DNA from 3 places in the Zunongwangia sp. HRR-M8 genome. Region 2 is predicted to be linked to each of the others. Evidence: riboswitches for the same ligand, from Rfam matches in the RefSeq annotation. Region 2 holds a riboswitch; each other region holds the start of a gene.
The links. Region 2 has a riboswitch for thiamine pyrophosphate ahead of tenA (thiaminase II). Riboswitches for the same ligand answer to the same signal wherever they lie in the genome.
Positions count from the first base shown of each region.

Region 1: it holds a riboswitch for thiamine pyrophosphate, as region 2 does, so the genes downstream of both, thiM (hydroxyethylthiazole kinase) here and tenA (thiaminase II) in region 2, are expected to answer to the same signal.
Region 3: it holds a riboswitch for thiamine pyrophosphate, as region 2 does, so the genes downstream of both, thiS (sulfur carrier protein ThiS) here and tenA (thiaminase II) in region 2, are expected to answer to the same signal.

Region 1 covers NZ_CP115161.1:2,313,514-2,315,783, forward strand. The annotation lists gene PBT89_RS10035 (sugar phosphate isomerase/epimerase family protein) at 1-631, opposite strand, end outside; TPP riboswitch at 829-922, shown strand; gene thiM (hydroxyethylthiazole kinase) at 987-1,781, shown strand; gene thiE (thiamine phosphate synthase) at 1,781-2,270, shown strand, end outside.
Region 2 covers NZ_CP115161.1:2,082,753-2,085,022, forward strand. The annotation lists gene hxpB (hexitol phosphatase HxpB) at 1-546, opposite strand, end outside; gene tenA (thiaminase II) at 543-1,205, opposite strand; TPP riboswitch at 1,277-1,370, opposite strand; gene PBT89_RS09040 (transposase) at 1,588-1,959, shown strand; gene PBT89_RS09045 (IS3 family transposase) at 1,956-2,270, shown strand, end outside.
Region 3 covers NZ_CP115161.1:3,728,686-3,730,955, reverse strand. The annotation lists gene PBT89_RS16275 (UDP-2,3-diacylglucosamine diphosphatase) at 1-200, opposite strand, end outside; gene PBT89_RS16270 (6-pyruvoyl trahydropterin synthase family protein) at 369-818, opposite strand; TPP riboswitch at 1,004-1,099, shown strand; gene thiS (sulfur carrier protein ThiS) at 1,197-1,400, shown strand; gene thiC (phosphomethylpyrimidine synthase ThiC) at 1,453-2,270, shown strand, end outside.

The DNA.
Region 1 (2,270 bases), 230 kb from region 2:
CTACAGGATCTGCACCAGCTTTTGTTACCCAAAATAAATCCATCTGAAAATTCACCAAATCTGGATCTGTATTCTCTAAGAAATATTCTATTGGTACTATTCCATTTTCGTTTTTCTTAAACTCAAAATCGTGATTATGATACAATAATTCTATCCCGGCTTTTTTACATTTTTCACCTATAGTATTAAAGATATCGACTAAAAAATCAAGATCATCGTCCATTCCCATAGTCTGAGTTTGCTCATCAAAAGTAAACTTACCCATTGGCGGTACAGGAATCACAAAATATTGAAAGCCGGCTTTTTTCACATCAGCTATCATCTGATCTACATTTTCCATGGTTACGCCACCTTGATGGGAGCTTAATGGTTTGGTGTGATATTTACCTAATAATTTTTTAAATTTCTTAGGCTTCATTCCATAAAACAGACCATCGTTATAACCAGCAGCTTCTATATATAAATATCCAATATCTGCAACTTCATCGATAGTTTCCTCTGGCGATTTTGCCATCTCTTCCCTAACCGTATAAAGCGTAGCTGCACCAAATTGTCGCTGCACCAAAATCGGGAAAGAAGCAAGTAGCGATAAAATTAGTAAAGTACTGCGAAGATTTTTAAGAGTTTTCATATAATTACATTTTAGAAAAAGGATGCCCGCAATACCATTTTAAATATTGAACTAGTGCTCCGGTTTACCTAATTTAACGAATATTCTTGCTAAATATAGAATATTTAATGTTTAATAAAGAAACGTTGCTCAAAAAATAAACCTGGTAAACTTAATTCATCAAAAATTTTATCAGCCCTCATTTTTACCTTAATTTTACGATGCTTTAGGGGTATTCTGAAAGAAGAATTGAGAGAGTCCCTTTGAACCTGATACGATAAAATCGTCGTAGGAAAAAGTTTGCCAAACTTAGGCTCGTGTACTTGCCTTTATTTTTTCTAAGCAGTTTTCTCTAAAGCCAAAAACTGACCCAACTATGAAAAAAATTCTTTGGCAACATATTCAAGATTTAAAAAAATCGGTGCCATTAATTCACAACATTACTAATTATGTAGTGATGAATAATACTGCAAACGCTTTATTGGCAGCTGGAGCTTCTCCTATTATGTCCCATGCCCAATCTGAAATTGAAGATATGGTAAGCATCTGCCAGGCGCTAGTGATTAACATAGGAACTTTAGATGAGTACTGGAGCATTAGCATGATTAAAGCTGCAAAAAAAGCAAATGACCTTGGTAAATCCTGGCTTTTAGATCCTGTAGGTGCCGGCGCAACGCCTTACCGCAACGAAATTATCGCCGAGTTACTAGAGCTAAAACCCACAATTATCAGAGCAAATGCTTCAGAAATTATGGCTTTGGCTAAAGCTTCAAATCTTACTACAAAAGGAGTAGATAGCACTGCTGAAAGTACTGAAGCTATCGAAGCAGCCAAATCTTTAAATAAAGAATTTGGAGCAGTGGTTTGTATATCGGGAGAGACCGATATCATTATTGATGGGCATCAAAAAATTTCACTAAAAAATGGTGATGCACTAATGGCAAAAGTTACCGGTCTTGGGTGCTCGGCTTCCGCAATTACAGCTGCTTTTGCGGCAGTTATCGATAATAAATTTGAAGCTACCACCACAGCCATGGCTTTAATGGGAGTTTGTGGCGAAATCGCTGCTAAAAATTCGGCCGGACCGGGTAGTCTTCAACTAAATTTACTCGATAAATTATACAATATTACTGAAGAGGAATTCCTTTCTCATCTTAAAATTAGCGAATAATGCATCCTGATTTTCCGTACCAATTATACTTGGCTATTTCAGAAGAAAGTTGTGTGCATCATCCTTTACTTCAGGTAGCTGAAATGGCTATCGAAGGAGGAGTAGATATTATCCAGCTTCGGGAGAAAAATTTAGACACTTCAGCATTCATCAAAAATGCCGAAGCGCTAAAAAAAATCACTGATAAATATAAAATTCCGCTTATTATTAATGATAATCTTGAAGTTGCAAAAGCGGTAGATGCCTTCGGAATTCATGTGGGAAATAATGATGTGCCTCCTTCTGAAATTCAGCAAAAATGGAATAAAAATAAATCTATAGGATATTCTATCGAATACTTGGAACAGCTTGAAAACGATCAAACTAAAGTCGCAAATCACTTAGGAATTAGCCCGGTTTACAGCACCAAAACCAAAACCGATACAGTAACCGAATGGGGAATCGACGGAATAAAAAAAATACGCGCTTTAACCCAAAAACCACTTGTTG
Region 2 (2,270 bases):
TCCAGCACTCTTTGCTGACAATAAACCAGAATAAGAATCTTCAAAAACAACACAGTTTTTAGGATTTATTTTCAGATTTTTAGCAACAGACAAATAAACTGCTGGATTTGGTTTACCCTTTTTTTCAAATTCGGCAGATGTAAAAAAATCGAAATAATCAGATATATTTAATTTTTCAAGAACAACTGGAATTAGCTCATATGGTGCATTTGTTGCGAGGCCTATTTTAAATCCTTTAGTTTTTATAAATTTCAAAAGACCTTTTATTCCCTTAATTTCTTTCCCTTCTTTTTTAATCAGCAATTTCACGCATTCAATAACTTCGTTTTGAACATCTTGAAATGATTTACCTTCCCATTGATAATAACCGTACCAAAATTTAGTAACTTCAATTGTGGTCATAAATTTTGTTTGACTACATAATTCAGGTGTTAGACTAACACCTAATGAGCCAAAAACTTTTTTTTCTGCAATTTCCCAAAAAGGTTCAGAATCAATCAGAACACCATCCATATCAAAAATTACCGCTTTTATTTCTTCTTTCATTTTTTAAACTCTTTCCATTTTTTTATTTGATATGATGAATCCCAGAACTCAAATTCCAATCTTGTAGATGTAATGAAAACTTCTGTCATACGAGCTTGAATTTTTGTCGATGCATTAAAAGCAAAATTATCGCAAATATCAATTGCATCTTTAACAACTAAATCAAAGTCATTACCTGCATATGTATCAATCCATTTTTGATACGGGTTATTTTTGCTTTTCTGATTTTCATAGATATATTCCCCCACTTTTTTATAAATCCAAAAGCAAGGCAATACTGAAGCCATTCCAATCTCAACTGATTCGAATGAAGAAACAGCTTTGATATGACTTGTATAATGATGAATTAAAGGCTCAATAATATTTGACGGAACAATATTAAAGTCTTTGAAATAGAACTCGTGTAATTCTCTTTCAGCTATAATAGCAGTTTCAGCAAAATGAATAAGAGATATTGTCTCTTTGACATCATAACTTTTTGATGCTAGTAAGGATAAAGTTTTTCCGAAATTTTCTAAATATTTCGAATCTTGTTGCATATAAAACTTAAATTTTTCTTTATCTAAATTACCATTCATCAATTCCTGAATAAAAGGCATTTTTAAAATTGAGTTAAAAATAGGCTTAATTGTTTCCCAAGATTTATCTGACCAAGTCATATTTTATACAATTTAATTTAATAAAAATATGGATAGATAGGTCTGATTAATAAAAGAGGAAGTTCTCTCTCATTAATTACTAGACTTTTCCCTACGATAGTGTTAACCATATCAGGTTCAAAGGGACTCTCTCAATTCTTATATAGAATACCCCTAAAGCTTGACAAATATAGTATTTATTAAGTAAATTGAATAGAAATACTGTGTACAACACCGTATACCAGCAATTGCGGCTTTGTGTCCTGCGGACACAACCGCGCAAGCATAAAAGTCGGGGATTTTTTCTATCTTAGTTGTCTAATTCCCGCAACTGACGGGTATACAATACCGTTGTGCTTCATACTGACCCGTCCTGAATAAAGGCTACATAATTTCAAACATTATGTATAAAAATGACAGAGTAATCAGACGGTATTCCGAATCGTTCAAACTAAAAATTTTAGACGAACTTACGGCAGGAAAACTAAACAAGTATCAACTAGGGAAAGCTTACGGCATTGCTCCAACAACCATCAATGAGTGGGTCAGAAAATATAACCGTAAAGACCTTATGAACACCAGAGTGACTGTGAAAACAAAAGATGAGATTACACGTATCAAACAGCTTCAAAAAGAAATTGAACAGCTGAAGAAACTTCTTTTGAAAAAGGATATGGACGCCCTTATAGAAGATTCTTATCTTGAAGTGGCAGCAGAACAGCTGGGCTATAAATCAGTGCTTGAACTTAAAAAAAAACTAAGTATCAAGCCTTGATCAAGGCCAAGCAGAAATCCAGAGGATCTGCATCCCTCTCAGCCATAACAGCCTATTTTGGTCTTAAACGTGACGCCTACTATAAATACAAACGTAGAGAAAACAAACGTTCAGAACTAGAAAATAAGGTTGTTGACATTGTCAAGAAAAGGCGCAGATCCCTTCCCAGAGAAGGGGTTAGAAAACTGACCAGATCACTGAGCAAAGAGTTTACAAATGCCGATTTAAAAATAGGCAGGGATACCTTATTCAACATTCTTAGAAAACATAATATGCTTACACTTAGAAAAAAATACAGTTCCAGAACCACC
Region 3 (2,270 bases), 1.6 Mb from region 2:
AAGCCTTTTGGTACGGCATGCTTATATTCAAACCAAAAATCGAATAGATCGCCCAGTAAAAAAATAGCCGCTGCATCTTCTTTAATTTCATCCAGCCATTTAACGAATATCGCCTCGCGTACTTTGCTGGCTTCTTTGGTAGGAGCACCTAAATGATTATCGCTAGAGAAGTAAACCTTTTTTCCGGTAGGTAGTTGCATACGATGAAATATAAATCAAATATACTTATTTCTACAAAGATGTTTTGCGTTAGGGATAGTAGCGGCATCCTTTTTTATTTGCCAGTTAGCACCTGTAAATGTTGAGAACATAATTACAAAGCAAATAAAAAAGATAAAGCGAATAGCCCGACCCGCTAGGGGAACGCCCTAATTATCGCTGGCATACCACTCGGCGAAACTAGTTTCAGTCTCCTGAAGTTTTAGCGAATGTAGTTTGATGTGACCTGGTAAGTGTTTGTTTATTTTTTGAGAAAAATCGATCACCATATTTTCACTGGTGGGTTGATATTCTACTAAAATCACGTGATGTCCACGATCTTTTAATTCTTTCGCGAGTTCTATATGAGGCGTATTTTTGTTGAAAACGGTGGCATGATCAAATTGGTCTACAATTTCAGACTTTACGATTTTTTTTAAGTCGCCAAAATCGATTACCATACCGTACTTCACATTATCAGTATCGCTAATTGGTTCTCCAATAACGGTTACACTAAGTTTGTAACTATGGCCATGGACGTTGCGACACTTACCATCGTAGCCGTAAAGTGCGTGTCCTGTTTCAAAAGAAAATTGTTTGGTAATCCTGATTTTTGCCATACCGAAATTTTAAGTCTGCCGTATATAATTTGGATTTCCCTAAAATTTTAAAGCTGAAATTATGAAAAATTGCTTCGGAAACTTTTCGGGAAATTTAAGTGCAAAGGTATTAAAAGTGTATTCAAAATAGAATAATAAGCCTTTAGCATTTTTTTAATTCGGATTATTTCATTTAACTTTGAGAAAGTAAACTTTAGGGGTGCTGATTCAATTCGGCTGAGAAAAACCCTTTGAACCTGATACAGATTAGCATCTGCGAAGGGAAAAGTTAGAAAATTTTGAATTGATTTTATCCAAATTAAGGGGTAAGTTCTATTTCATATTACTTTTCTTCAAAGACCATCCTCTTTGGTTTACGGCTATTAAAATCGAAACGATATGATAACTGTAAACGTCAACAACCAAAACCATTCTTTTAAAGAACCTGTAAAGCTTCAGGAGTTATTGGAGCAATTGAATATTCAGGCTTCAGGAATTGCTATTGCCATTAACAACGAAATTATTTCTAAACCACAGTGGGAACACACACTAGTGGAAGAAGGCAGTAACGTATTGGTGATTCGTGCTACGCAAGGCGGTTGATCGTTTTATTTTCAGTAATCAAATTTTAAACATCAATCTAAACCTTTTTAGTATGAAACCTAACCAATTACCGAGGGAAGAAGCCATCAGCAGAACGCCTTTTCCAAATTCAGAAAAAATTTATGTAAAAGGCCAACTTCACGAAAATGTGAAGGTGCCTATGCGTAAAATTATGCTTGATGATACCGTCGATAAATTTAACGGAACAAAAACGTCAAACGAACCGGTCTTGGTGTACGATACCAGTGGTCCTTTTACCGATCCAAATGTAGAAATTGATGTGCGCCAAGGTTTACAACCCATTCGCCAACAATGGATTTCAGGAAGAGAAGATGTAGAGCAATTATCTGGACTTTCCTCAGAATATGGACGGCAGCGTGAAGAGAACGAAAAGTTAGATGAACTTCGGTTTAAACGAATTCGAAAACCTTTAAAAGCGAAACCGGGGCAAAATGTAACCCAAATGCATTACGCGCGTAAAGGCATTATTACGCCAGAAATGGAGTTTATTGCTATTCGGGAAAATCAGAAGCTTCAGGAAATCAATCAGATTACCGAGCAACATCCGGGCGAAAGTTTTGGGGCGAGTATTCCTAAAGTAATTACTCCTGAATTTGTTAGAGATGAGGTTGCCAAAGGACGCGCAATTATACCAAGTAATATTAATCATCCGGAAAGTGAACCAATGATTGTTGGGCGTAATTTCCTGGTTAAAATCAATGCCAATATTGGGAATTCTGCGGTAAGTTCTTCTATTGAAGAAGAAGTAGAAAAAGCAGTTTGGGCTTGCCGTTGGGGCGCCGATACCATAATGGATCTTTCTACCGGAAAAAATATTCACGAAACCCGAGAATGGATTCTTCGGAATTC